Regions from separate parts of the Oceanobacillus sp. MO10714A genome, predicted to be linked through region 2. Evidence: riboswitches for the same ligand, from Rfam matches in the RefSeq annotation. Region 2 holds a riboswitch; the other holds the start of a gene.
The links. A riboswitch is a leader RNA that binds a small molecule or an ion and turns the genes downstream of it on or off. The one in region 2 is predicted to bind S-adenosylmethionine.
Positions count from the first base shown of each region.

Region 1 (17,246 bases), on a different contig from region 2:
TATGTTTTGCTTTATTGTGTGCTTTATGTACATCTATAATTTTAAGTATGATAACTCTTTCGCTATCTACCTTTTCTTTGATTGGTACTCTTTACTTAACTCTTTACTTAACTTTTTTTATTTGATCTTTTCCTTGATTTTTACAGCACCAGTTCAGTTTGTATTGAACATAAAACCTAAGAGATTCAATATACTTTACCTCTTAATCTATGCAACTATCGCGTTTATTGCTACAGCATTCGCTATGATACTTTTGGGAGAAAAGCCTTTTAGTATGTTATCTCATTATATATTTAGTACTCTAGCCGCCATTTTATTTTGGTTTTTTGATTCAATTCTACTTCAAAAAGAATAGATATTTAAATAAAAGAAAACGTAAACTCAAATATAAACCAATTACCAGAGCTTCGTACCACAGACAAAAAAGTATGCTCATGTTGTTTCTCATACGGTTCAAATGACGTAATCTATTGGAACTGGTGAGAAGAAGAGAAACTTTAGTCGGGAAACAAGAACACATCTTGCATAAAAAAACATACGCAGAATGAAATGGGCACCCTCTATCTAGGTGCCCTATTTTTTTTCACTTTAACGCTTCCTACTCAAATCAATAGAAGCGGTGCTAAACAAATAAAAAATATGAGAACCATTGGGTACAAAACAAGTTTTATGATAGAATCCTCTTTAATCCGAAGCGCATCAAGCGGGTTCTTTGCCGGCGCATGAATCCAGTTAGCAAGACGTTCCCATATACTCCTCTTTAACGGAATATCCGGTACTTCCACATGGAACTCATCCAATTTATTTTTAAGTTCATCTGGAAATTCATTTTTACTCATTCTCCTACCTCCAACATTTCCCTTAATTTCTTCAACGAAACATGTCATTTGCTCATCTTGACAATATCTATAGACGAATTGATAGATCGCAGTTTTATAAGTCGCAAAAAGCGCTTCTGCCGAATACGGATCTTGCTTCTCCATACAAGAATCTATTTCCTTATTCAAACTCATCGGACCACCGCTCTTTAATTCCTTTAAAGACATATGCAATTCTGGTGACGAACCAAGTCAATGTGATTAGAGAAAACACAAAGGTTTGATGAATAAAAAATTGTATCCAAGGGCTATCTATATTATCGCCACGTAGCAAAAATACGAATAAACCTGTTATACATAAAAATGTATAAGCTGCAGCGATAATAATCACATAATCCCATCTCGTCCACTGGAAATAAATATCCGATTTTTTAAAATCAATATTACCCAATTTGTTTCGAACTACCTTTTTATTCATTGTAGCAATGATTATAACAAAAACCGTTCCTAGAACTGCTGCTACAACACTGCTTATTAACCAGCCTAACGCCATCGATTATCAAACTCCTTTTCTTCCTTTACTCACTTATACAATGATTAGGATGAAAAGGTTCAATTGTTTTTTAACTTTTTAACGATAATTTCTTATTCTCCAAACGATACTCACAATCCGCAACATGTTCAATAAAGGTGTGGTCATGCGACACAAGCAGAACAGTTCCCTCGTAACCTTTTAAAAATCGTTCCAATGCTTCAATACAAAACACATCAAGAAAGTTTGTCGGTTCGTCCAGTATCAATAGATTGTATCTGCCTAAAAACAACTGACAAAGTACTAAACGAGTTGCTTCTCCCCCACTCAGCTCTCTGATATTTTTCTTCAAATCATTACCTGTAAAGCTCATGGCATGCAGAACGGAGCGAATTTTACTTTCTGCGTGGTCACTACGATCTTTCATATAATCAAGGACTGTTTCATCTTTCGTAAATTTATAATCCAGCTGCTCATAAACTCCGATTACAGCTTTCGGAGAGATGGTCAGCCCCTCGCCTTGATTCATTATATGTCGGAGTAACGTTGTTTTTCCTGAACCGTTCTTTCCTGTGATTGCAATCGTCTTACCAAGCGGGAATTGAAAACTTGCTTCCTCAAGTAATGCCTTCTCCCCTACCTGCAGGTTCAAGCGGTCTGCCATGATTGGAAATCTATTATGAAGTTCGAGTGCTTTCGACTGGTGAAAACGGATGATTTTCTCTTCTTTTGGTGCTTCCACCTCATCCAGTTGTTCCGCCCTTTTTTCCAGTGCTTTTGCTGCTCGCTCAACAGATTTTTGACTTGTTCCCTTTGATTTCGTCTCAAACATCCGGTTCGCCTTCGCTCTTGTTTCCTTTTTAGACTTTTGGCCACTCGCCTCGGTTATTTTCTCTGCCTTCTTCATCTTTTCTCGAGCAGCTTTCATTAAACGTGACTTCTCTTTTTGATACTTTTCATGTTCTTCTGCTTGCTGATCTCTTTCCAGCTCTTTTTGCGCGGTATAGTTCAAGTAATTTCCTGCATACTCCTTTACTCTACCATCCTCGACTTCCCAAATTTTGTTCACCAATTGGTCCAGCACATAACGGTCGTGGCTTACGAGGACTAGAGCACCATAGTAGTAAGTTAATTCATCGATTAAAAACTGGGTCCCATCCGCATCAAGATGTGTCGTCGGTTCATCCAGAAGTAAGCCTTCATGATAATCAGAAAAGATTTGCGCAAGTTTCAATCTCGTTTGCTCTCCACCGCTGAAGTTATCAAGCGAAGTTTCCGGGATCGCTAATTTCCCGATTAATTCATAATCAATCGCACTTTTTTCTGGCGCCGACAATTGATCAAAATAGGCAAAATCTGCATGATGATGCACCTTTCCACGTGTTGGCTGAATCATCCCAGCCAAGAGCTTTAATAACGTACTCTTACCTGCACCATTCTTCCCAACAATACCGATTCGGTCAAACTGGTGAATTGCTAATCGTTCAATCTCTATTATCGTTTGATCAAAATAAGTTAACGCTATATTTTCTAATTCAAAGCATATTTTTTCCATCTCTGCTACCTCCCGAAATAGTTAAATTTCGTATCGATAGCTAGGATCGATACGAGCTCAAGTCTAATGCGAGCTCGTCTTTCATTTTCTGTTAAAAAAGGGCACAAAAAAAGAAGGCAGAATAAGCCGCCTTCCTCATTAAAACAGAGTAAGATTAAAAATGAAGTTGATTAAAAAAGGACAGACTAATCCCGTTTACCCTGCACAAACAAGCAGAGTCTTTGAACGTATTTAGTTACTGGTTCAAAGTTTGGAATCGTAGTCTTATTTTCTAATCATCCTTCTTAACGTTTAATTTTATACTAATCATTATACCTTTTTTCTAGAAATAATCAACTATCTAAAAGTTATGAGAGTTCTCACATCTAATCTAACGCTTGTTGCAGATCCTCCATTAAATCCTTTACATCTTCTAAACCAACTGAAAGACGAATCAAACCATCTTCTATCCCTAATTCAATTCTTCGCTCTCTCGGGATAGAGGCGTGTGTCATCTTTGCTGGAAGTGAAATAAGGCTTTCGACAGCTCCCAGACTCTCAGCAAGAGTGAAATATCTTACTTTATTAAGAACTTCCATTGCTTTTTCTTCATTGTCTACCGTAAAGGATACCATCCCGCCGAAACCACCTGATTGCTTGGCATGAATTTCACGGTTCGGATGCTCTGGTAAACCTGGATAGTACACGTTTCCAACTTGTGGATGGTTTACAAGAAATTCAACAATTTCACTCGTATTACTTTCGATTTCTTCCATTCTAACTCCTAATGTTCGGATTCCTCGAATCAGCAACCAACTATCATGAGGAGCTAGAACACCACCGGTCGCATTTTGAATAAAATGTACTGCTTCACCAAGCTCTTCGTCGTCTACTACTACTAGACCCGCTACAAGATCGCTATGGCCTCCTAAATATTTCGTTGCACTATGGATGACAATGTTTGCTCCATGATCAATTGGCGATTGCCAATATGGCGTATGGAATGTATTATCAACAATTAATGTTAAGTTATTTCCTTTTGCAATATCCGCTAACGCTTCAATATCCGTTATTTTCAACAATGGATTTGTCGGTGTTTCTATAAAAATAGCTTTTGTCTCCGGGCGAATGTTTTCTTTAACTTCGTCCAAATTACTTGAATCTGTGAAGGTTACATCGATGTTCCGGTTATTTAAGATCTTTGTCATGTAGCGATAAGTTCCGCCATATACATCATCAGTAATCAGGATATGATCTCCCGATTGAAATAGATCCATTACCGCTGCAATTGCAGCCATTCCAGAAGCAAAAGCAAAGCCACGCTTCCCTTTTTCCAGATCAGCAATAAGTGTTTCTAAAGCCTCTCGCGTAGGGTTTCCCGTCCGTGAATATTCATAAGTAAAATTACCGACACCATTTTGCTTAAATGTGCTTGCCTGATAAATCGGCGGCGACATCGCGCCAACATTTTTATCAATAGCTGCTCCACCGTGAATTAATTGCGTTTTCTTTCTCATCTTATTCTATCCCTCCTTAGAATGAAACTTCATTCAGTGGGGGTTTCGATGCACTGGACGTGCTAGTGTCGACATTGCGACAAGACGTCGCGTATTTAGTCGACGGCCCTTCTCCCACTGAATTCGCTTTCGTGAATCAGGGTGGTAGCGTCCGCCTAAATAAATTTGATTAACCTCTTCCTTTTGATGCGGAAGTGTTACGGACGTTTTCCCCGCGATAGATTCCCGTACTCAAGTAGCGTTCACTACTGTCCGGAAAAATAGTTACGATATTTGTTCCAGGCTCCGCGATTTCTGCTTCTTTTAAAGCAGCTTCTACTACAGCACCGGAAGAACTGCCAACGAGTAATCCTTCATATTTTGCTATCTCAGCTAATCGGGCAAATGCTTGTTCGTCGGTAACCGTATAAATTTTGTCAAATAGACTCCGGTCCATAATGTCTGGTATGAATTCTACTCCTATTCCCTCTATTTTATGGGGACCCGGGTCACCCCCATTTAAAATGGATCCTTGAGGTTCCACAATTACTGTCTTTACTTGTGGCTGCTTTTCTTTTAGATAACGTGCCACGCCAGTAAACGTCCCACCCGAACCGGCACCAGCAATAAAAATATCAACTCTTCCATCTAAGTCAGCTATAATTTCCGGCCCAAGTGTATCATAATAGGTGTTTGGATTATCTTTATTATAAAATTGATTAGGAATATAGGCGCCCGGACGAACGCTTGCAAGTTGTTGCGCCTTTTCTATTGCATAGGCCATCCCAAACTCTGTCGGTGTATTGATTACTTCAGCGCCTAATGCCCGCATAAGGGCCTGTTTCTCCTGACTAAATTTTTCAGGAGTAACGAAAATAGCATGTAATTGATAATGGATTGCAGCAAGTGCCAAGCCAATCCCCGTATTACCCGCGGTCGGCTCAATCACGGTGTCTCCCTTTTGTAATTCCCCTTTTTCGATAGCTTTTTGAATGAGATAAAATCCGAGCCGATCCTTGATGCTCCCACCAATATTCTGGAACTCCAATTTCGCAAACAGCCTTACATCTTTTGGTAAATCATATGCAGTGATTTCAAACATTGGCGTGTTCCCAACCAACTGGCTGAGGTTTTGTATGATATTCATTCTTTCCACCACCTGCCTCATATGGACATTTTTCTTATGCGAGCTTTGCTTCTCTATTCAATTGCGCTTCCATAATCCATACATAATCATTGATTTGTTCAAAACTTGTTGTAAACCCATACTGATGAAGTATCTGTTCCATCTTAGGGATGGTCGTGTAATATTCCGTATTCAAATCCTCTGCTAATCGATGATAACCCTTCTTTTTCGCCTGTAGATAGGCTTCATTTTTCTTTTTATCATTCTCAAAGATCGTATCACCGAAGATAATTTTCCCTTGCGTGTCTAATATATTTGTGTAGAGTTTAATCGCTTGCTCCTTTTCCTTATCCGTCAAGTGATGAAATGCATAGCTACTCACAATTGCGTCTACCTTTTTATTTTGTCTGGGAAAGGATAGAAAATTGCCTTTCATAATTTTCGTGTTAGGAAGTTTTTGTTGGGCAATTTTCCGCATATTGTCTGAAGGCTCAATCCCAACCACTTCTAACCCTTTTTCCATAAGCTTTTTTGTTAAATTACCTGTTCCTACGCCAAACTCAATGACAAAACCATGCACACGATCACTAATCTTCTGAAGAATTATTTCATAATTTCTGAATACTTCCCGATATTCCATATCAGCCCCCTGAACCGTATCATCGTAACTCGCTGCCCACTCGTCAAATAAACGATTAAACTGCTCTCCCAATCCAACCACACCATTCATATAAATTTACTTGGTATTATGATATTAACAAAGTATAATAATTGTTACAACTCTTACGATTAAAATCCAAACGTAATGTCCACCAATAAAAAAAGCAAACTTCCAGCAGCTACATACTGCTCGAAATTTGCTTTTTTGACCTTTTTCATTCACTATTAAATAATTCTTAAAGTGAAACTTCATTCAGTGGGAGATTCCTTACCTCCCCACTGAATGTTAGTTGAACAGAATCAGGTATTTACGGACTGTATATCCCCCACCTTCACATTTTAGTTTTCCCTCTTGTTTAGAGTGGGGGGTATTACAGACCGTTAATGTGTATAAAACACGAGAGTCTTCTGCTTGTTAAATAACAGGTGTACCGTCCAAATGCTTAAGATTATCTCATTTTGGTATCACCAAATTTCTTTTGATAACTCAACGATAAAGCGTAATTTCTCCCATTGCTGTTCTTCCGTTAACTTATTTCCGTGATGGGTTGATGAAAATCCGCATTGTGGGCTTAAGCAAATTTGCTCCTTGGGAATGTATTGTGTCGCTTCTTTTATTCGATCTTTAAGCTTTTCCTTATCTTCCAGTTCACCTGACTTCGAAGTAACTAATCCAAGGACCACTTGTGGCCCACCCTTAGGAATATGGGCTAAAGCTTTGAAATCCCCAGAACGTTCGTCATCATATTCCAGGAAAAATCCATCCACTTTTTCCTTCGCGAGTAAGGTTGGTGCAATCAAATCATAACTACCACTGAACATGTATGCAGACTGGTAATTTCCACGGCATAAGTGCGTTGTGACAGTTAAATCCGCTGGTTTACCATCCAACACTCCATTGATTACGCGGAGGGCCAAGTCGATGTATTGCTCTCTCGAGTAGCCATCTTCAGGGAATTCCTTCTCAGGAGAAGAGAGTCCTGCAATGTATACGTCATCCAATTGCAAGTAACGGACACCTGCATCGTAAAACGCTTGAATCGCATCACGATATGCTTGAATAACATCTTTCGCATAAATTTCAATATCGGAGTAAACTGTCTCGTCCATCATGCCAGGGTGGAATAGCTGATTCGGACTTGGAATCGTTTGTTTTGCGACTGCACGACCATCAACAATTTTATTAAAGACCTTAAAGTCCTCAATAAATGGATGGTTCGGATTGAATGACACTTTTCCGTTGTTGCGAATTGTGTACTTTTCTGTTTCTATCCCTTTAAATCGATAACCATGCTCTGGAACATAGCCCTCTATGCCATTTAAATGCTCAAGGAAATCAGTGTGCCAGAATCTACGGCGGAATTCTCCATCCGTTACAACCTCTAAGCCAACTTCAATCTGCTTATCAACAATTCGGGTAATCTCTTCTGTTTCAATCGCATATAATTCATCCGCTGACTTCTTTTCGGCCTGAAAATCTGCTCTTGCTTGCTTAATGCTTTCGGGTCTTAATAAACTTCCAACATGATCTGCTCGAAATGGCGCTTTCGTAAGTGTCGTCATTGTATTTCCCCTTTTCATTATATATTTTGATTAGAAGACTCTGTCTTCACCAAGCTTTTACGGCGAATGCTCTAGTTGCATTTATGCGGGAAGAAAGGATTTCTACTTTCATATCTGCAAAAATAAGAAAATCCCCTTCTTGAAAATAAGAAGAGGATTCTAGTATCGTGTCTACTCTTCTTATCTTCAAGCATATGACGCTACTGGAATTAGCACAATACATATTCATGTCTGTTGCTGAAGCTTCACAGGGCCAGTCCCTCCACTTCTCTTGATAAGAAAATTTGCTTTATTAAGTTATTAGCTATACTCTACATAGCTTTTAGATAATTGTCAACCTTTTTTAAACATTTTCTTCAACCGGCCGAGCGCGGTAGACAACGAAGGATAGAATTACTGCGATGATCGTAATGATAAAGATAATAAAGTAGACATGCTCCACTGCAACAACCATCGCTTGCGTTATTGATTGTTGAGACGCAGGATCCGCAACACCTGCGAGATAACTGGCCTGTTTCGAATTTAAAATACTGATAAATACCGAAACTCCAATTGCCCCGCTCAACGGCTGCAGCGTGGACATCACAGCCGTACCGTGCGGATATAATCGCTTCGGCAGCTGATTCAGCCCATTTGTTTCAGCTGGCATCATCGTTGCAGATACGCTAAGCATAATGAGCATAAATCCAACGATTATTACCCAAGGCGGCGTATCAGCTGTCATTCGGCTGAACATAAACATCGTCCCGGCAAGCACAATTGTCGCAGGTATCATCATCACCCGAGGACCAACTTTATCGAATAAAGCGCCCATAAATGGGCTCATAATCCCGTTTAAAATACTTCCCGGGAGCAGCAGCATTCCAGCCATTGCTGGTGCAAGAGCCATTGGTCCCTGCATGAACACCGGTAAGATAAGTTCTGAGGCAAACATCGTCATCACAATAATAATGAACATGATTACTGCATGCGTGAACATCGGCAATTTGAACACGCGCAAGTCCATCAACGGTTCTTCCAGCTTAAATTGTCTGATGGCAAAGAGAATGATTCCAATCACCCCAATGATAATTGCAGTTAAAACATCACGTGTTAAAAACCCTGCCTCACTCTCTCCAACCGAGCTGAATCCGTATATTGTTGCACCAAAACCTACCGTTGAAAAGACAATGGAGAGCCAATCGATCTTCGGTTTCGTCACTTCCGATACATTCACCAAATATTTCAAGGCAAAAAGAATCGAAAATACAGCAAATGGGAGGACAGAGATAAATAAAAATCTCCAACCCAAGTAATCAACGATAACTCCTGAAAGTGTTGGTCCGATTGCAGGTGCAAACATAATAACTAACCCAACAATTCCCATGATTTTCCCTCTTTTATGTGGAGGATACACAAGTAAAAAGACGTTGAATATAATCGGCATCAACATTCCAGTACCGACTGCCTGAATCAACCGGCCAGTAAGCAATACGGAAAATGTCGGCGCGATTGCCGCTATCGTTGTACCAATTGTAAAGACCGTCATCGTCCCAATGAAAAGCTGCCTTGTCGTAAACCATTGCATAAATAATGGAGATACTGGTATAACAATCCCCATCATTAACATAAATCCTGTTGCAACCCACTGGACAGTTGGTAGCGTAATATCGAACTCTGCCATTAATGTCGTGAGCGCAATATTCAACAGTGTCTCATTCAATATCGCGAAAAACGCTCCGATGATCAACGCTGCCATAAGCGGCAATGTTTTGACATTCGGATCTTCTGATAGAAATTCATAATTTTTTTCTTTTGATTTGCTCATTATTTTTACCTCTAATTTTATTTTAAAATATAGTATATCTATGCATTTCACTCACTTTTTACCATCAAAAAAATAATAAAGTTTGCAAAAAACTTCCTCCTTCAATTGTTTGTTCAAAATAAAAAATCACAAGCAGCTGCCTGTGGTCAAAAGTAGGGGTACTCCTTAAAAACATTGGGGGGTCTCATTCACTAAAACTAAAAAGGAAAGACAGAACAGAGCCGCCTTTCCACCACCTGAATTGAATTATCCGTAGAGTTCATTGTATGGTATATAACTTTTTTCATAATTTGACATTATGATTATGATAAAGGACAGACGTATCCCAATCACTCTGCAACGCAAATCAGAGGCTTTGACCATATTCAATTATCGGTTCAAAGTTAGGATGTTGTCTCATTTTCTCAATAATACTCCCTCTTATTAAAAATCTTCTTCATTATAAGCGGTCATTCAGAATGTGTCAAGATACATTTCCTGCACTTTTTCAAGGTCACCCGCAAGTAGGCTTATTTCTTCCCGATTCAATCGGATAGGCAATTGGTCATATAGCGTAATGACATGGCCTTCTGCATCATCTTGATGTTTTTTCAGATAATGATAAAGACTTTTTAACTGTTTTTCATTTATCGTTGTTTGTGTCGTGAAGTGTTTTACTTTTTGTATAGAAAACTCATTCGCATTGCCGTCAAATTCTCCAGATATAATCTCTCCTGACAGTAACATATCATCACCTCAGAGTCCTTTAGTTAAGCTATTATTAATACTAGCTTAACCAAAGGATTTGATTGTTATTAACTCAACACACCTGGAAATAAAAAAGTAAATTCGTAATTACTTTTATTCAGCGTACGTGCAGCTTTCTCCTTGGGGTTCGCAGTCCCGTTACTCTCGATTTACGTATTAATTAACTGTTGAGCTGGTTAAAAAAGGGCATAACGATTAATCATCTATACGTTATGTCCTTTCTTTTATTGTACATTTTCAATTTAAGTCTATAACTTACGAACACTAAAATTATCAATCAGTCTTGTTTTTCCAATATGCACCGCTATAGCAACTAAAACTCCCGGTCTAATAGTTGAAATTGGCTGCAGCGTCTCCCCATCAACTACCTTCACATATTCAATTTTAGCCTTTGGTTCTGTTTTGAGATGCGTTTCCATTGCAGCAATCAATTTCTCTGCATTTGTTTCCCCTTCTTTTACCAAGCTTTCGCCAAGGGAAATAGTATCACTTACAATCAATGCTGCCCCTCTATCTTCAGGAGAAAGATATGTATTACGAGAACTCTTCGCCAAACCATCTTCTTCACGAACAGTCGGACAATCAATGACCTCAACATTCATACATAAATCCTTTACCATTTGTTTGATGATGGCCAATTGTTGTGCATCCTTCTCTCCGAAATAAGCACGGTCTGGCTGTGTAATATTAAATAACTTGTTGACAACCGTACATACCCCGCGAAAATGACCTTCACGGTTTAATCCACAGAGTTCTTCGGTTAGTACAGACATATCAACATACGTAAAAAAATCTTGCGGATACATCTCTTCTGGTGTTGGGTGGAAAATAAGGTCCACTCCTAGATTTTCACAAATCTTACTATCTCTCTCCAAGTCATGGGGATAACTATCAAAATCCTCATTTGGCCCAAATTGCATTGGATTTACGAAAATACTAACTACAACCTTTTCATTTGCTTCTCTTGCAGCAGTAATAAGACTTCCATGTCCCTCGTGCAAAAATCCCATCGTCGGTACAAAGCCAATTGTATGCCCTTCTTCTTTCCACTTTTTCACAACAGCTTTAACATCCTTAATGGTTGATACAATCTGCATTATACTTAACTCCTTTAATTTTCTTCCTTAATATAATTTATCAATGACCTCATCGGAAACAGTATAGGTATGCTCTTTAGCAGGAAACGATCCTTCTTTGACTTCGGTTATATAATCCCGGAATGCTTGTTGCATGATTTCCCCTACTTGTGCAAACTGTTTGACAAACTTTGGCGTGAAATCCGAAAAGATTGCCAGCATATCTTGATATACAAGCACTTGTCCGTCGCACCCCGGGCCCGCGCCTATTCCGATTGTTGGAATATTTATTTCCTTGGTGACGATTTCTGCTAGTTTTGCAGGCACGCCTTCTAACACGATCATAAATGCTCCCGCCGCCTCTACTGCTTTAGCATCCGCGATTAACTGTCTAGCAGCAGCCTCGGTTTTCCCTTGCACCTTAAACCCGCCAAATTCATTAACAGATTGCGGGGTTAGACCGATATGCCCGCAAACTGGAATGGATGCTTCTACAATGGCTTTAATCTGTGGGCAAACCTTTGTACCGCCTTCCAATTTTACACCATGCGCCCTGCCTTCTTTTATTAATCTGCCTGCATTTAATACAGCATCCTGAACGGAAATTTGATAAGACATGAATGGTAAATCTGCTAAAACAAAAGCCTTGCTTGCTCCTCTAGCAACAGCCCTTGTATGGTGAATCATATCATCTATTGTAACAGGCAGTGTATTTTCATATCCAAGCATAACTTGTCCAAGCGAATCCCCAACCAATAACATATTAATTTCAGCTTGATCCATCAACTTTGCCATCGAATAGTCGTAGCACGTAAGCATCGTAATTTTATCGCCTGCATTTTTTTGTTGCTGGAATGACGTCACTGTATTTTTCATTCTTTGATAACCCCTTTGATTTTTTTATAGTCCCTGTCTTTATGTTTCTCCTCCGCTACCTCTAGAGCCAGTCCTGATAGAGCTTTATAAACTTCCTTTTCCTGTGGATGTAAGACTTGCAAATGATTTAAAATGGTACCAAGATCATTTCTCTCAATCGGTCCTGTCAGTGCATCCGTTGTCCCGTAGGAAAGAATATTTTCCGTATTTCCTTGAATAAGTGGTGCGAGTGCCCGGTGCGCTTTGTCTGGTGTAAAACCACAGTCAACAAGCATTTTCTCACCTAAGGCTACGAGACCGACATAAAGATTACTGACCATAGCTGCAGATGCGTGGTACCGAGTTTTGTCCGCAGCTTGAATCACGCTTACCTCGTTCCCGAAGCTTTCAACTAAACCGGTCAGATCGTTCAAGTACTTCTCATGCCCCTCGATGGTAAAAACTGCTTTCGACAACTCTTTAAAAGAATGATACTTATCATTAATTGCAAAAAGGGGATGGATCGAATAACCGAATGCACTGTAACGACTACTATCCGAAAAAACCTCCGAACTTAAAGAACCACTAAAATGACTAATGATCTTATCTTTTATTGGAAGCACTTTCAATTCGTCCCATACCTTAGATATAGCGCCATCTGGTACAGTTATAAAAATAGCATCACTATCTTCGACTAAAAATCTAACATCTTCATAGACTCTAGTATTTGTAAATTCAGCTGCTTCTATCGATGACTTGAGGGTTCTGCTGTAATATCCTGTCACTTTTACTTTGTGCTCAGTTAAGTACTTTCCGAGGGATACTCCTACTTTCCCTGCTCCAATAAATCCAATCTTCATAAGCACCCCCCTAGTAAAATTCTGTCTTGTGGTATTTCCTATATGATAGCGAATAATGACCTAAATAAGCAACTATAAATGGGGGAAACATTGAAATACTTAGACTTTATCACAGATAATAAAGATAGATTTTTCATCATATATCCTTTCTTTCTAATAGCCTTGAAAAAGCAGAGGAGATTAGATTTACGGGGAGATGCAGAGATGATAGTCTTTTAGAAACTAAAAAGGAGTTCCCCGATCTTCTGAATATGAAATAGTAGGCCATATATTTATTAATAATGACTCTATACATGAATTTTTTATTCTTTTGGAAATTATCGTTCATAGCAGAGATTAAAAAATGATAATAAAAGCCTATACAATTATCCTTATCTAAATAGATGACAGTCATTACCATCTATTTGATATAAAATAGGTTGTCAAGATTTCTTGACAGCCTGAGAACATGAAGTCTAGATTCTTATTAGAAATTTATTCATGTAAATCAATTTTTATATCAGAGATTTCTTCTTTTAAAGTACCTGTAGGCTCTTTTAGACCGATAACTTCATTTATTAATTATTTTACCGTCATTTGCTATTTTTTCAGTTCGAGTTTTAGAGCAAGCGCCGCAACCTGTGTTCAATATGAATCAAAACTTCTACCGCTTTCCCATTTCAGAAATTTCTCCATCGCACCCATTAAAGTACGTTTGATGAATGTTTCTTCGCTATCAATCCCTAAATACATCATTGACTCCTATAAAAATGACTTAAACTGCTCTGATCATTTGAATACTTATCTATTCATAATCCCTCGCTGCAAATAAATCATCTCTTCCGCAAGCTGCCCAATTCGTTCGTAAATCCGATCATCGATTAGTTCATCACTCTCAATATCATAAGCTTCATTATGAATAAACACGTTCCCAGTTGGAATCAGTCCTTTGAAATAAGAAAGTATCGAGCCTAAATGATATTCTAAAACAAGAAAATGCCGATTCGTCCAACCGGTCGCAACCATCCCGGTCACTTTATTACGAAACGCATATTCAGGCAAGTGATCGAGCAAATTCTTTAGCGCACCGGAAAGGGATGCCTGATAGATCGGTGTACCAAACACGAGAAAATCTGCAGCTTGAATCTTTTTCACCACATTCCATGTATCTTCATTGTATGCAGATAAAGGAAGACCCGCTGCGAATTCAATGTCATATTCCCGTAAATCAATTAATTCCGTTTTGATCGTCGGGTCATGCACTCGGGCAGCAGCTAACACTGCTTCAACCGCAACTGCTGTTTTCCCGCCTGCGAGCGCGCCCGAAACTCCTACTAGCTTCATTCTATCTACCTCTTTTCCTCTTTGATTCAGAGATCGTGCTTGAGTGTCTATAAGTATGTCTCTAATCATCTGAAAAATGGGACGGCACTGGGCTTCGATGGATTAGATGCATTCTAATCGCCTGAAGATGCTTAGGCCGGTACGTCCTCGGGCATTTAGAAGCTCTTTAATCGACCTAATTTATGGAGATGATACACTTTCAAGCGATTAGAGACCTTTTAATCGAACGAAAAATCCAAGTTGGTATTCTTTCGAGCGGTTAAAGACCTTTTAATTAACCGAAAGCTCGAAGATGACTGGATTTCAGATGTTTAGGAGTAGCGTCTCATCCTTCCTCATCCTTTGAACGACAAAAACCTAAACCTTCGCACCCAGGAAATTATCCCTCCACGCACCCTTAAAAATTACCTATTTCTCCTCTTCGGCATCCCTAATGAAATCCCGTAAAAAATTTATCGGCAAATATAATCTATCCTCATTCAAATCTAAAAAATTGAGGTCCTGCTCTCGACTGTTCTGATCTTTAATATGACTGACTTCGTTATGCAGTTGCTCCATCTTTTCATCCAAGTCATTAGCTACCATAGCTGCTTCCGTCAGTTCTTTCGTTAACCGTTCTGGAACGAGACTATCATATTTATAGTATATCTTATGTTCCAAGCTTGCCCAGAAATCCATGGCGACAGTCCGGATTTGAATTTCTACATAGACATCTTCAATCCGGTCAGACATGAATACAGGCACCGAGACAATTAAATGTAGGCTTTTATAACCGTTTGGTTTCGCGTTCTTAATATAATCCTTCTTTTCAATGACTGTAACGTCTTTTTGATTTTCTATCATTTCACTGATCCGATAAATATCGGAAATGAAGGAACAGACAACACGGATTCCAGCGATATCCATAATATTATGCTTTATCGATTCCGTTGATATAGGAATATTCTTCCGATACATCTTCTTCATGATACTCTCAGGAGATTTAATACGTGTTTTAATATGTTCAATCGGATTGTAGTCGTGGATATGTTGGAATTCCTCCTGGAGGATGGTCAATTTCGTATTCATTTCGGACAAGCCGAACTGGTAAGTCATCATAAATCGGGTTAATTCACTTCTAACCTTTTTTAAGGCTTCCAGGTTATTAATCATATAAAAATTCCTTTCTTTCTAGAATGCACTATAGATGAATATATTTATATTATAGCAGGATTGTTAGAAATAACCCGAATTAAAGATGTTAAAAACAGGAGTGGTAGTTCACTCCTGTTTTACTCCTTCAACTTCCTTTATAAATTTTGCCGGAACTCCTGCAACCACCGCATTTGCCGCAACATCCTTCGTAACAACTGCTCCTGCTGCAATACCTTTCCTTTACTAATGAATATCTTTTTTCTTAAATGTCCCACCTTTCACTTCTGCTACATCATACACAACGACAAAAGTATTTTCGTCAATTTCAGAAATGATTTCCTTCATTTTACTATCCTCTAAGCGATTAATAATACAAGTGATTTCTTTGAATTTTCCATTTGTATAACTGCCTTCAACGAGATTATAAGTTGCCATCCGACCTAAACGGTCACGGATCGTTTCCGCCATTATGTCTGGTTGACTCGTGATGATTTTATATGTTTTAGAACCGCTTAAGCCTTCTTCAACAATGGGAATTACTCTAGATGCAATGTAATATGCAATTGCTGATAAGAAAGCCCCTTGTAAACCAAAAACGAAAGAAACAATCACAAATACAAATAAATTTAAAAATAAGATAAGGTCACTTGTGCCAAATGGTAATTTCCGGGAAAGTAATACTGCTAACATATCAATCCCATCTAATGCTCCACCATTTCGTAATGCCAGGCCGATACCGAAACCGATGATAATACCACCTACAACGGTTATTAATAATGTATCCCCTTGAACAATGATTGGTATATGGTGCATAATGCTTGTCCCGTATGCAAGAGAGGCGATGCCAATCACCGAATATATGGCAAAGCTTTTTCCTATTTGTTTATATCCTAAGTAAATGAATGGGATATTCAATACAGCAAGTAAAATGCCTAGAGGCAAACCGAATAATTGAGAAGCAACGATACTTAAACCTGTCACTCCTCCGTCAGACACGTTGTTAGGGATGAGTACCGACTCTAGTCCATACGCTGTGATAAAAGCTCCTATAACAACTGCCAATGCCCGTAATATCTTTTTTATTTTTGTAATTCTCTGTTGCTTCGTGGTTGTACTCATTTATTTTCCTCTTTCCACAGTTAGATGTTTGATTCTATTTTGTTCGTTTGTCAATTCTTTATCCGAAGTAGGTAAAGTGAAATAAAACGTGGTATTCATCACTTTCCCATGAACACCACGTTTTATTCATTTTTCTCCAATACCAGCCTGCAACCATTTCGCTGTCACAGTCCGAGCTTTCGACATTGCTTCCGGTGTTCCTTCAAATATAATCTGACCGCCTTCTTTTCCTCCGCCTGGACCCATCTCAATCACCCAATCACTTGCCGCGATAAAGTCTAGATTGTGTTCAATGATGATAACAGAATTCCCTCTGTTCACAAGCTTCTGGAATACATCAAGAAGTTTATTATTATCTTTCGTATGCAGTCCTAAAGAAGGTTCATCCAATAAATAAATTTGCCCCTCTTTTTGTAAATGGCTTGCCAATTTCAATCGCTGGACTTCGCCTCCGCTTAGTGAACTTGTCGTCTGTCCTAAGGTTAGATAGCCTAACCCGACATCTTTTAACGTATTCACGCGCTTGATGATTTTCGGCATCCTAAAAAAGTCGAGCGCCTCGTCAATCGTTAGCGCTAATATTTCCACGATATTGT
Region 1 covers NZ_JAXHDC010000010.1:32,487-49,732, reverse strand. The annotation lists gene SPD53_RS19810 (UPF0715 family protein) at 1-355, shown strand, start outside; gene SPD53_RS08390 (hypothetical protein) at 603-983, opposite strand; gene SPD53_RS08385 (hypothetical protein) at 1,000-1,371, opposite strand; gene SPD53_RS08380 (Msr family ABC-F type ribosomal protection protein) at 1,442-2,905, opposite strand; gene SPD53_RS08375 (bifunctional cystathionine gamma-lyase/homocysteine desulfhydrase) at 3,271-4,401, opposite strand; gene SPD53_RS08370 (PLP-dependent cysteine synthase family protein) at 4,571-5,527, opposite strand; gene SPD53_RS08365 (class I SAM-dependent DNA methyltransferase) at 5,562-6,218, opposite strand; gene SPD53_RS08360 (5-methyltetrahydropteroyltriglutamate--homocysteine S-methyltransferase) at 6,632-7,729, opposite strand; SAM riboswitch class I at 7,907-8,010, opposite strand; gene SPD53_RS08355 (MDR family MFS transporter) at 8,073-9,536, opposite strand; gene SPD53_RS08350 (hypothetical protein) at 9,990-10,262, opposite strand; gene panC (pantoate--beta-alanine ligase) at 10,532-11,380, opposite strand; gene panB (3-methyl-2-oxobutanoate hydroxymethyltransferase) at 11,408-12,235, opposite strand; gene SPD53_RS08335 (Rossmann-like and DUF2520 domain-containing protein) at 12,232-13,074, opposite strand; gene SPD53_RS08330 (NADPH-dependent FMN reductase) at 13,855-14,397, opposite strand; gene SPD53_RS08325 (GTP pyrophosphokinase) at 14,806-15,549, opposite strand; gene SPD53_RS08315 (YitT family protein) at 15,775-16,650, opposite strand; gene SPD53_RS08310 (ATP-binding cassette domain-containing protein) at 16,777-17,246, opposite strand, start outside.
Region 1: linked by a shared signal. The riboswitch ahead of SPD53_RS08360 (5-methyltetrahydropteroyltriglutamate--homocysteine S-methyltransferase) and the one ahead of SPD53_RS15070 (cyclase family protein) in region 2 are both predicted to bind S-adenosylmethionine.

Region 2 (13,572 bases):
AGCCATATCGTCTGTTTTCGACTTCGGCTCTTTTAAGGATAAAATCGAAACGAAAGCAACAATTAAACCACACGCCGCAGCAGAGAAGAATGGTACACGCGTACCAATCTCTGCTAAGAAGCCACCAATTCCCGGTCCGATAATAAATCCGGTACTAATCATCGCTGACATATAGCCGAGTGCTTTAGGCCGCGTTTTCAGCGTCGTAATATCTGCGATAAATGCGGTAACAGCAGGCATGATGAATGCGGCACTTATTCCTCCGAGAATTCGTGAGGCGAACAATACTTCAATTGTTTTACCAAGACCAAATAAAAACTCGGAAAAACTGAAGATAAAAAGACCAATGACAATCATGCGTTTACGCCCATATTTATCAACTGCTTTTCCAGCCAAGGGCGAGAAAATCAATTGAGCTAAAGCGAATGCAGCCGTTAAATAACCGACAACAGTACCACTGATGCCGAGTTCATTCATAATAGTTGGCAGAACCGGTATAACAAGTCCAATTCCTAAAAATACAAAGAATATATTTGTAAGCAGAAGCGTCAATGTCCAATCTTTCTTTTTCATAGCTTTTTCTCCTAGGTGATATGATATTCTGTACTAAACATAGAAATTTTACTCTGATTCGATGAGAGATGCAAGCATATATTACTATTTATTATAACTTAATTTTCGCAACCTGAAACAATTTAAGCAAGCTAGCAATTGTAGTAATCATCTCTCGTTTTATTCTCCCATTTTGCGCATTATGTATGCTCGATAGGATGGCTGAACTGCTTTGACTTTTACAAATGCGACAGTTGCTTGCGTTAATATCTTAATAAAGTGAAACTTCATTCAGCGGGGGGGGGTCCTTCTCCTCCACTGAATGTTAGTTGAACAGAATCAGGGATTTACGGACTGTATATCGCCCTCCTTAACATTTTGGTTTTCCCTCATGCTTAGAGATGGGTATATTACAGACTGTTAATACGTGATAAAAAGGATGTTGGATGAATGATTTATATCTATATTGGACTTGTCGGAGCACTCGGTGCGATGCTGCGGTATAGTATAGGAATTCTAATTATGACAGAACATGTTTTTCCCTATGCGACGTTATTGGTTAATTTGATAGGGAGCTTTTTACTTGCGTGGCTGACTTACGGACTGTTTAAAAGGATTCATCTGGATGAAATGCTGAAAACAGCGATAACAACGGGTTTTGTCGGCTCGTTCACTACATTCTCCGCTGTCAGTGTAGAAACGGTTGAGTTGTTTCAGGAACAGTCGGTGCTGCTCGGATGTGTCTATATTTTAGTAAGTCTGGTTGGCGGGCTAGGGATGAGTGAAATTGGTTTTCGAGTGAGTAGAGGAGTGGGGGAAAAATGAGCTGGCTGCAATTATTGCTCGTTGGCATTGGCGGGTTCTTCGGTGCGATTGCACGTTATATGATTTCAAGAAAATTGAACAATCCGGAAAAAGCTATACCGGTGGGTACACTCCTCGTCAATCTGACAGGGGCATTCATGCTCGGGTTTCTTATGGGGACTGGGGTGGACGCGCTATTACTTCTCCTATTAGGAACAGGTTTCTTAGGTGCCTTTACGACATTTTCAACGTTGAAACTCGAGATGAGTTCGTTGTGGAGAAGGGGGGATAGACGGGAGTTTTTCTTTTACGCGGTTGTAACGTATGTTTTTGGAATAGCATTGGCATTTCTAGGGGGTATTATTGGCGTTATTTTTAGAAGTATTGTAATTATGAATTAAAAGTGCTATTCTATCCTAAATATTTATTTGAAAAAGGGGCGTATGGAATGCAAGCGATTCAGTTTCCAATACTTGAAAAAGAAGCGACAATCGGCGTTACAGCTCCGTCGTCAGGTGTGTCACTGGAATTACATGAATTAATCCACAAAGCTAGGAAGCGGTTAGAAGGAAAAGGGTATCGCATGCAAATTGGAAAGACGGTTTGGAATCAAGATAAAGCGAAGGCGGCACCAGCATTGGAGAGAGCGGCTGAATTTAATAGATTAATGGATGATGAAGCTGTTCAATTGATATTCCCTCCTTGGGGCGGGGAACTTCTGATTGAAATGCTCGAACACGTGAATTTTGAAAAAATCCAATCAAAGTGGATACTAGGTTATTCGGACACGAGCTTGTTATTACTCGCCATTACGTTGAAAACCGGAATTGCAACTGCACATGGCACGAATCTTATAGATGTAAGAGGAGAATCCTCTGATCCGACTACGGCTATGTGGGAGCAGGTATTATCAACGAAGCAGGGGAACTCTGTTGTTCAATATTCTTCTCGGAAATATCAAAAAGAATGGCAATTTGATAATCCGACGCCCCATATCTTTAATTTAACAGAACCAACAAGGTGGAAGAGTGTTACAGAGGAAAGCGTAAAAATGGAAGGGCGTCTTCTAGGTGGTTGTATTGATGTAATCAGACATCTGATTGGGACAGAATATGGGGATATTGCTCGTTTTCGTAAACAGTTTACAAAGGGAGAGCCGATCATTTGGGTTATGGAAAACTGTGAATTAGCAACTACGGACTTACGGAGAACGCTTGTGCAGATGAAGCTTGCAGGTTGGTTTAAAGAATGTGCAGGAATTATGTTTGGCAGAAGTCCAGCGAACGATCCAGTAGATAACTATACAGTTGAAGATGTTTATAATGATTTATATGAAGAACTTCAAGTTCCAATTATCTATGATGTGGACTGTGGGCATGTTCCACCCCAGATCACATTTATAAATGGAGCGTATGCGGAAGTTGAAGTAGCTGATGGAAAAGGAAAGATTGTACAGCATTTTAAATGAAACTGGGATATACAATAAAAGGTTCCGCTCATTGGCGGAACCTTTTAATTCGTTAGTGTCCTGCAACATCCCGCTTCGCAAAGAAGAACCAGGAGATCACTGCAAAAATAATATAATAGACAACTAGTACGGTAACGGAAAAACCGAGTGTCATTTCTTCTATCACTGGTGTGTTCCCGTTAAAGTACTGGGATAGGTCTGTATTTGCAAATAGAATGTATTTCGCCCAGTCCCGTTCTATGAAGAAGAACACAATCTGGTTTCCAGCTAGCATAAGAAAAATTGCGAGTCCAATTGCTAACGCGCTGTTTCTGAAAATGGAAGAGATCATAAAGGCGAATGTCGCCATCATAAGCAAGTTCACGAGACTGAAGCCGTAATCGGTTATAATCTCCCCAATAACTGGAACATATTCCACTCCATCGCCTTTTTCAAGAACGATATGAGGATTCATCCCGTCAAAGCCGATGAAAATTCCTCCGATAATCCATGAGAAGAGGAGCACGAATAAAAACGTTATAAATGAAAATATTAGTACGGCGCTATATTTTGATATTAAGATTTTCGTCCGTGAAATTGGTCGGATGAGCAGCAGCTTAATCGTTCCCCAGCGGAATTCGTTAGCAAGAATACCGGCAGCAACGATGATGGTAAAGAGACTGACAAGGGAAAGCAGCATCTCATTTTCCATTACAAATTGCCACGCACCGTAACTTTCAGGCATAATATCATGTTCTAAATAATAATTATTGATTTCGATGAACGTTGAATTAAAGGACTCCATATCGGGAAATTCTTCCGTATCTTTCATGTATTCGGCATTCTCTGTTTCCAGCGTCTCTCTCCACGTATCTTCTTCATATGTCATAAAGTCCCCATAAGTTTTTGCCAACAGGCCGACCCCAATAATGATTAATGCCAGTATGATATACATTGCCCAAGTCGATTTCAAACGGTAGATTTTAATCACTTCATTTTGTATGAGATTTAGAAAATTAGTCAATGATATTCTCTCCAATCAGATCAAAGAATTTATCTTCGAGAGTTGATTTGGTGACTTGCACTTCATAAATGAGAATATTTTCTTTCACCAAATCGGAAATGAGTAGCGGGATATTCTCCTTCTCGGTTTGGAACGTGATTTTACCGTTTGTTTGGGCGGCAGGTGTTTTACGATTGACGACTTCTAGGGCTTTTTCAAGTGGTGTTGCTTCCATTTCCACTTGCAGCAGTTGTTGTTCGCCTGCTGGTGTATTTTCTTTCACAGCTTGAATCGCCACAAGTTCGCCATTTTTAATAATGCCGATCCGGTCGCACATTAACTCGATTTCGGACAATAGGTGGCTGGAAATGATAACTGCAACATTATGTTCGGTTGCAAGTTTCCGGATATATTGTCTGATTTCTCGAATGCCGGCAGGGTCTAGTCCATTCGTCGGTTCGTCGAGTATGAGAACGGATGGCTTATGCAATAAAGCTTGGGCGATTCCTATTCGTTGTCGCATCCCAAGTGAGTATCGGCCAACTTTTTCATTCATTACTTTTTCCAGACCGACAAGTTTAACCGTCTCATCAATTCTTTCCTGCGTAATCCCTGGAATCATCCTTGCATATTGTTTTAAGTTTTGTGCGCCTGTTAAAAAGGGGTAGAGCTCTGGATTTTCAACGATTCCGCCAACTTCACGGATTGCTTCTTTAAATTCTGTTTTAATACTTTTGCCGAGAATATGTACGTCGCCTTCTGTGAGTTTCATTAACCCTACCATCATACGGATTGTCGTCGTTTTCCCGGCACCATTTGGTCCAATGAAGCCGAATACTTCCCCTCTATTAATGGTAAAGGAAAGGCCTTTTATGATTTCCTTATTGCCGATACGTTTTCGGACATTCGTCAATTGCATTGCAATTTCGGTCATTTTATTCCCTCCTCTATCGTGTTCTCTAGGTGGTACGGAAAAAGGGGTGGGAAAGTTTCATTTTTACTGATTTTGGTAATAATATATTCAAAAAGATGATCGGCAGAAATGTTTTTCTAGCCGATCATCTTTTACTGTAAGGGCACTTCCACCTTTGATTTAAGGGGAGCTATGCTTTTATATTACCCCATACTTTTTTTGCTTCTGTGCTACCCTCACTGAATGAAGTTTCACTTTATGAATAAACCAAGAATACTCGTGACTTCAGTTGTGAGAGATTTAATTTAGGGTAGTATTGCGAACGATCGTACAGGAAATCCACTTGCTTTTTCAGGCTTTGGAACGATATTGAAAATGATGGCACCTTTTGTTGGAACTTTATCCAGATTGGTTAGCAGTTCGATCTGATAGGTGTCTTGCTCTAGTACGTAATATTCTCCGATGAGTCTGCCGTTTTTTGCAGCGTCGATAGCGGAGTCGGTGTCAAAGGTTTCGTGGCCGACTGCTTTGATTTTTCTTTCTTCAAATAGGAATTCGAGAGCGTCTATTCCCCAGCCGGGAAGATGTGGATTACCGTCTTCATCCTTATTCTCAAAACGCTCTTTATCTGGCCACCGCTTGCTCCAATCGGTACGTAAGGCGACAAATGTGCCTGCTTCAATTTCACCGTGGACTGCTTCGAATTTGAGGATATCTTCTTTCGTCAAGGTGAAGTCATGGTTATGTGCTGCTTCCCTTGATTTATCAATGACTATGAGCGGTAAGACAAGTTCTTTTAATTTAAGTTCATCGAGGTAGCGCTGATGTCTTACGAAATGAATTGGAGCATCGATATGAGTACCGTATTGTCCGGCAAAAGAGAACTGTTGGGCAAAGAACCCATCGTCATGGTTGTAAAGTGTCTTGAATGCGGCATCATCAAATGCTGCAAAATGCGGTGAATCAGGGCCGAAAGTGTGAGTCAAATCAACCCATTCTTTTTCTTTCAGTAGTGAGATTGCTTTTTGTAATTCTATTGCTGCTTGTATTGTCGTCAATTTCATCCCCCCTAAAATTATAAAAACCCTCTTCTTGAAATAAGAAGAGGGTTAGGTAGCATATCTGCTGGCTCTTCTTATCTTCGAGCAAATGCATGCTCCTGGAATTGGCACAGTACTACAAAAGCCTGTTGCCGAGGTCTCAAAGGGCCAGTCCCTCCACCTCTCTTGATAAGAAAAAAATATTAAGAAATTAGTTAAATAATAGAATATACCGAAACAAGAAAAAAGTCAACACTTAATTCGGGGACAGGGGGTCAGAGCATCTGTCCCAACTGGGACAAATGCTCTGACCCCCTGTCCCAGTTTACCGGCAAAAAATAATTATTTCATAAGGGGTTGTTTGGGCTGGAATACTCTTTGTTGCTGCACCATAAACAACAATTAAATTTCTCCTTGCAGGGTTTTGTTTGAAGTCTTGCCCGTTTGTTAATTGCATCTGTGTATCAGGACCGATATTTAGCTGCAAAGAGCCGTCACTGCTGATTAATTGCTCATTAAAATAACTTACCTTTACTTGGCTATATGGATTTTCCTTCACGATAACTAATGCCCGGTATTGCGGTGGATAAATTAAAATTGTGGCTGCATCCCCATCATAATAACCGGTGATCTGATCCCCGACTTTGATTTTTTCCTGATATAGAAAGAACGTATCTGGTCCTGCAACGAAGTTAACGACAGTACCGGCATCATTCTGAACAGATATAAACTTGTAACAACCGAAATTATCATTAGGCGGATACATCGGAAAGTCATCTACACTTGTGACGCGGCCGGTAAAGGATTTGAAATTGATTCTACTCACTGGAACCACTCCTTTTTATAAAATTAGCCCACAATAGTTTATGAGAACTTAGGTTAAAAGTGCTGGAGTGGGACAAGTGCTCTGACCCCATTGTCCCAGTGGGACACGGGGGTCAGAGCACTTGTCCCGATTTCTATACAGGGTGTGTTGGTTATGATTTAATGGAAATAATGGAAAAGTTATTGAGGTTGTTCGGTATATGGATGTTTAGACCATAATAAAGATGGAGGAGGGATTTAATGGAATTAAGACAGCTGGAATATTTCATGACTGTATGTGAAGAACTGCATTTTACGAGGGCTGCTGAGAAATTGAACATTGCCCAGCCGACATTAAGCCAGCAAATCAAAGTTTTAGAAGGCGAGGTAGGAATTCCGCTCTTTGACCGGATAGGGAAAAAGACTGCATTAACGGAGGCCGGAGAGATTTTATATAAGCATTGTAAGCAGATTTTCTATGAATTGGAACAAGCACAAGCGGCAATTGGAGAACTGAATGGGTTGGAAAGAGGAAGGCTTACAATCGGATCCTTGCTTACTTGTATGAATTACCTACTTCCTCCTGCACTAGTTCGCTTCAAAGCTCTTTATCCGAATATCAAACTGTCTGTCCATGGATTGCGGACAGAAGAGATTGAAAGAAGCATACTGGAAAATAAACTGGATCTTGGTCTTACGTTCCTGCCGAATGGAAATGATGAGTTGGAGGAAATTTCATTATATACAGAGGAACTGGCACTTGCTGTTCCCAAAGGTCATCCACTTGCGATAAAGTCGGCAGTAAACTTTGATCAAATTACCAATATCCCATTAATACTTATGCCGGAAAATTATCAACTTCGGCAGTTAATTAAGGGCTACGCTCGAACTGTCGGGATCACGATTAATCCGGCACTTGAGCTGACAACATTGGAATCAATTATCCAACTGACGGAAAAAGGTATGGGAGCCCCCATTTTACCACTGCCGTACTTGGAACATTTAAATAATCAAGATATAAAAGTTGTGAAAATACTAAATCCAACCCCACAAAGGGAAATTGGTATTATCTATCGAAAAGATAAATTCATGTGTACAGCAACCAGAGCCTTTATCGGAGAAGTGACGAAAGCAGTAGCAGGTGGGGTAGAGGAGCAGGCTATTAACATCAATCCATGAAAAAAGCAGTTCAGGTACTAAGTTGTCTGAATTGTTTTATCAATTATATTTCTATAAATTATGAAAATACAGTGGGACAAGTGCTCTGACCCCCTGTCCCAACCCCCTGTCCCACTGACAAGAACGCCCGAACCGTCGCCCTAGGGAGATTGGTTCGGGTGTTGTTTTGGTTTTTAGTCTTTTTTAACATCTTCCATACTTGCGCCGTAATTAATATGATAGGTCTGTCCGTTCAGCACTAATGCTGGAACAGATTTTACTCCAGCCTCTTCTGCTTCATTGATTCTAGAAGGATTTTCCTCGAAATGGACAATTTCTAAATCTACTTTCGAATCATCTAGATAATCTAATACCATTTTTTCCGCATTGACGCATACTGGACAACCCGCATGATAAAATATTGCTTTCTGCATGTGAATACCTCCTTTTTCTCTTATATTTAGCTTAGAACAAGTAGGTAGCTATAACAATTAGAAATTTTCTATCGTAATGATAGGTTTTAACTATGCTAAGATAAAAGAATAGAGTAAATGATAATAAAAAAACATGAATAATAAATGGAGGGGCATATGGTTCATATATTATATATTGAAGATGATAAAGAAATAGGTCATTGGGTCTCAACAGATTTAACGGAAAGAGGTTATAAAATAACATGGCTGCAGTCTGGGGAAAATATGGAGAGCTATTTGACTTCGATAGATTTAGCGATTTTAGATGTAATGCTGCCTGGATTAGATGGATTTTCTCTTGGCAAGCGTCTGAAAAAAAGTGCACCAGATATACCAATTATTATGCTTTCGGCTCGAACTGCCGTGGAGGATAGACTGGAAGGTCTCCGTTTTGCAGACGATTATGTGACAAAACCCTTTCATCCCGATGAACTCGCTGCCCGGATTGAAGTATTGCTGCGAAGGTTCCAGCGACATGACGAAGTATTAGAAATTAAGCATTTGCAGATTTACCCGAAAGGCATGCGGATTATCAACAAAAATAATGAGGAGGAAATATTATTAACAGGTAAACAATATCATTTATTCCAGTACTTTATCCGACACTTAAATCAAATATTAACAAAAGAGCAATTATATGAAGGTATCTGGGGAGAGAGCTATATCGAAGGTGATAAAACATTAATGGTGCATATCCGATATTTACGAGAAAAAATTGAAGAAAATCCATCTGTACCAACAGTCATTGAAACGATTCGCGGTATTGGATATCGGGTGAAACAATGAGGAATTTCTTCAGGTCTCTGTTGGCAAAATACATGCTCCTAATCGTGATCGCAATTTCTTTAGTACAAATTGCTTCCATAACGATTGGACTATTTGTATACGGATTCGCCGAAAATGTTGAAAACCGTTATCTTAAAGAGGGAATAGACACGGAAACGATTGAAGAAAGATGGCATGAAGATGCGAGCCATCTAGAACAGATTTCAGAAGAGGTTATCCAGCAACACTTTGCTAAATGGAAAGAAGACTTTCCTGAGGCTACAATGTTTTGGGTAGATGGGTCCGGGATATTACGAGAAAAAATTGGTAGCAATCATGATATTCCAACGGAGTGGAGTGCAAGAGAAACTGCATCCTTTATTAAAAGCCGGTATGATGGTGATCCTTTTACTGTCATTACATTAATGGAAGAATCGGATGGTTTTATTGTTTTTGAAATACCTCGCGAGGCCCTGCAACTCCCAATGCAGTCTGTTTACGATCATTATGGGGATATTTTGATAATCGGACTATTGTCGATTGTTTTATTGTTCATTATCGTATCCTTTCTATTTTTCCACCGGATTAGAAAACGGCTTTTACACCTTCAAGAAGCAATGGAAATAAGGGATGTCGACGGTTTGCCACTAGCCATTCCAGTTAAGAAAAAAGATGAAATTGGCCAATTAGAACAAACGTTTAATCAAATGGTTGACGAACTAAGAAAAAGCAAACAGCGGGAGCAGGAAGAAGAGCGACTGCGAAAAGAATTAATTGCGAATCTTTCTCATGACTTAAGAACACCACTGACTAAGTTACGGGCACAATCCTATTCCATCTCGAAAATGGATCAAGGTGCGGAGTGGAATAAGGCTATTCAACAATTAGAAGTCTCGATTAAAGATATGGACCGGTTAATTGAGAATCTGATGTCGTACACCCTGCTTACGGCGAGTAAGTACCAAATCAAGCGAAAAGAGATTGACATTGTACGTTACGTTCGGGAGCATTTAGCCACTTGGTATCCCGTGTTTGAAAAGGAAGGCTTCGAAATTAACATTGATTTGCAACCATTGGATAGCAGTTATTGGGAGGTTGATCCTGTTTGGATAAGCCGAATCATAGATAACGTGCTGCAAAATATTTTAAGGCATACAAAGGAAGGAAAGTATGTAGAAGTAAAAACGAAAACGACTGAGACCTATGATGCACTTCTGTTTATCGATAAAGGAGATGGAATCGAGAAGGGGTCGGAGTATAGTGGTGCAGGCATTGGACTATCTATTATAGATATGATGGTGCAGGGATTAAATTTAGATTGGGAGATTCATTCCAGTAACAATGGAACAACCGTTAAAATAATCAAATATCATAAGAAATAAATATATCAAAGAGTGTATGTGCTGATAACCTTCTGTCCGCGTACACTTTTTTTAAACAAAATTTAAACAAGTTCCAACCTTGTTTTTAAACCTCATTCTTTAAGATAAAAGTGAGGTGAGAAAATGGAATACATTGTAGAAACATCAAACTTATCAAAGCGTTTTGGAAAAGACTTAGCGGTAGAAGGATTGAATATGAAAATCTCAAAAGGAGAGATTTATGGATTTTTAGGACCGAATGGAGCGGGAAAGACGACAACGATCCGGATGCTCTTGGGCTTAATGAAACCAACTTCAGGAAGGATTCGTATCTTCGGACAAGATATAAAACAACAACGAAAAAATATATTAGCAAAAGTTGGTTCGTTAGTTGAGAACCCATCCTATTACCCGCATTTAACAGCCTATGAAAACTTAGAAGCATTACGAAAAATAATAGGGGTTCCGAAGCAAAGAATTTATGAAGTGTTGGAGATTGTTCGGCTAACAGAAGTAGCTGACAAAAAGGTGAAAGGTTTCTCTCTCGGGATGAAGCAACGGCTTGGCATTGCTATGTCCTTATTAAATCAACCACAGTTGCTTATTTTAGATGAGCCAACGAATGGGTTGGATCCTTCAGGCATTATTGAAATACGCGAGTTAATTAAACGGCTGCCAGAAGAGTTTGGAATGACGGTGCTTATTTCCAGCCATTTATTGACTGAAATCGACCAAATGGCAACAACAGTAGGTATTGTTACAAAGGGAAAAATGATTTTCCAAGATTCTATTGAGACAATGCGAACGTTAGCAGGCCATGCCATTTCATTAAAAGTTAGTCAAGCGGAACAAGCATGGCGTTTATTGCTGGCAAATGGAATGAAGGTGGAGCATGAAAATGGTTTAATTATGTTGCATGAAAGTTCCAATGAAATGGTTGCAGAGGCAGTCAGACTACTCGTGCAGGCGAATCTATCCATCTATCGGGTGGAAGAAGAGAAAAGATCGCTGGAAGATATTTTTCTTTCCATGACGAGGGAGGATTCAGCGGTATGATCAGCATGATGCAAACTGACTTTTTGAAAATAAAGCGGAAAGGATTCTGGTTTTTAACGTTTCTCGGACCTATTGGGGTCGTTGCGTTGCAGATGGTAAATTATGGTGTAAGAAAAGAATATTTATTGCAGCAAAGTGAGAATGATTGGTTGTATTACTTACAAAATATAAGTGTGTTTACCCCGCTTGCCCTTGTATTAGGTATTGCGATATTTACCTCCTTCATAGCAAGTATAGAAAATGAGACCAATGCTTGGAAACAGCTCATTTCTCTCCCGGTTTCCAAGATGATGGTTTATTTATCAAAGTTTACAATTCTTGCCTGTCTGTTGTTCATCTCATCCATTTTATTAATGCTATTTACACTTGGATTTGGCATTTTCCTTTCATTTGATGAAGCAATTCCGTGGTGGGAATTGGTGAAGTATAGTTTCTATCCATATTTTGCTGCGTTGCCTGTGTTAGCATTACAGCTATGGATTGCGACGGTCAGTAAGAACCAGGGGGTGCCGATCACAACTGGTATATTTGGTGTGATTTTTGCTTATTCCGCTTATATGTTGCCAGATTGGATGATTTGGAAATGGCCGTCCTTAATGAATCAATGGGATGAGCCGTTGATAAATGTATTGTTAGGTCTTGGTGTTGGATGCCTATTGTATGTCATGGGCATGCTCGACTTCACAAGAAGGGATGTGAAATAGATGGGAGCTGTTCTACGGTCTGAATGGTACAAATTGCGAAAGTCAAAAATTTTACCGATTATATTTGCTGGTCCATTCATTGCGATTATCATCGGTGCCCTGTTTAACTATGATTCTATGGAAGGTGGATTTAATAAATGGTACTTGGCTGTTCTATCAATGAATCTAACTTATGCTCTATTATTTTTACCATTGATTACAGGTGTATTAGCTAGCAGCATTTGCAGGTATGAACATCAGGCAGGTGGATGGAAACAATTATTAGCATTACCGGTAACACGGGGGAATGTATTTATTTCCAAATATGTGCTCCTGTTATTGCTTGTTTTTCTAATCCAATTACTTTACCTTGGAGCTATTTATATCGTTGGAATAATAAATGGATTTACAGACCCATTTCCATTGGAAATCATTTGGAAGAGTATTATTGGCGGTTGGCTTGCTACATTTCCACTTGTCGCCCTGCAATTATGGATGTCAATCGTCTTTAAAAGCTTTGCCGCTCCATTTGCTGTAAATGTCATTTTCACTTTACCAACGATATTAGCAGTGAACTCGGAACGGTTCGGTCCCTTCTACCCTTGGGCACAACCTTTTTCCATGATGTACATTGGGGGAAGCGCAGATGACGTATTCTTCGTTCCCTGGGAACAAGTGCTAACAGTAGTTGGAGGAAGCTTCATCATATTTTTCCTAGGCGGATATATTTACTTTCAAAGAAAAATGATTTAGTGAATTGGGACAAGGGGTCAGAGCACTTGTCCCAGTTGTGTTTTCATTTTACAAGAAGTGATACAAAATGATTCTACTAACTGCTTGTTTTAGTTATAATACGAATAGGTTGATGAGATTAAATAGATATTAAACGTTAAGGTCTGTTATTGTGTCATACTCTGATACAAGGGCAGACCTTCGTTTTAAGCTTTATATATACATAGAAGATATGAGAAGGGGAGTGCTACAATGTCCATTAAAGGACTTAATCATTTACTTTTTTCCGTTTCCAACTTGGAGACCTCAATCGTTTTCTACGAGAAAGTATTTGACGCGAGATTACTTGTTAAAGGCCGAACGACTGCTTATTTTGATTTGAACGGAATGTGGCTAGCGCTGAATGAAGAAAAGGACATCCCGCGTAACGAAATTCACCAATCCTATACACATCTTGCATTCTCTATAGCTGAAGCGGATTTTGAAAAAATGTATAACAAACTAGAGCAGTTAAATGTGCATATTTTGGAAGGGCGTCCCCGTGATAAGAAAGACAAGAAATCCATTTATTTCACAGATCCAGACGGGCATAAATTTGAATTCCATACAGGTACACTGGAAGAGCGATTAGATTATTATCGAGCAGACAAACCTCATATGGAATTCTTTGATTGAGTACCGAGAAAGTAGGTTCTTATGTTATTTTACCTTATTACTATTATTGTCGTTTTAATTGATCAAGCAACGAAGGTCTTTGTCAGAATGAATTTGGCTTTGTATG
Region 2 covers NZ_JAXHDC010000037.1:1,255-14,826, reverse strand. The annotation lists gene norA (multidrug efflux MFS transporter NorA) at 1-573, opposite strand, end outside; gene crcB (fluoride efflux transporter CrcB) at 1,003-1,377, shown strand; gene crcB (fluoride efflux transporter CrcB) at 1,374-1,757, shown strand; gene SPD53_RS15085 (S66 family peptidase) at 1,805-2,824, shown strand; gene SPD53_RS15080 (ABC transporter permease) at 2,877-3,827, opposite strand; gene SPD53_RS15075 (ABC transporter ATP-binding protein) at 3,820-4,740, opposite strand; gene SPD53_RS15070 (cyclase family protein) at 5,025-5,777, opposite strand; SAM riboswitch class I at 5,852-5,955, opposite strand; gene SPD53_RS15065 (hypothetical protein) at 6,085-6,525, opposite strand; gene SPD53_RS15060 (LysR family transcriptional regulator) at 6,825-7,742, shown strand; gene SPD53_RS15055 (thioredoxin family protein) at 7,916-8,155, opposite strand; gene SPD53_RS15050 (response regulator transcription factor) at 8,312-8,980, shown strand; gene SPD53_RS15045 (sensor histidine kinase) at 9,001-10,341, shown strand; gene SPD53_RS15040 (ABC transporter ATP-binding protein) at 10,465-11,376, shown strand; gene SPD53_RS15035 (ABC transporter permease) at 11,373-12,080, shown strand; gene SPD53_RS15030 (ABC transporter permease) at 12,081-12,812, shown strand; gene fosM (FosM family fosfomycin resistance protein) at 13,044-13,466, shown strand; gene lspA (signal peptidase II) at 13,488-13,572, shown strand, end outside.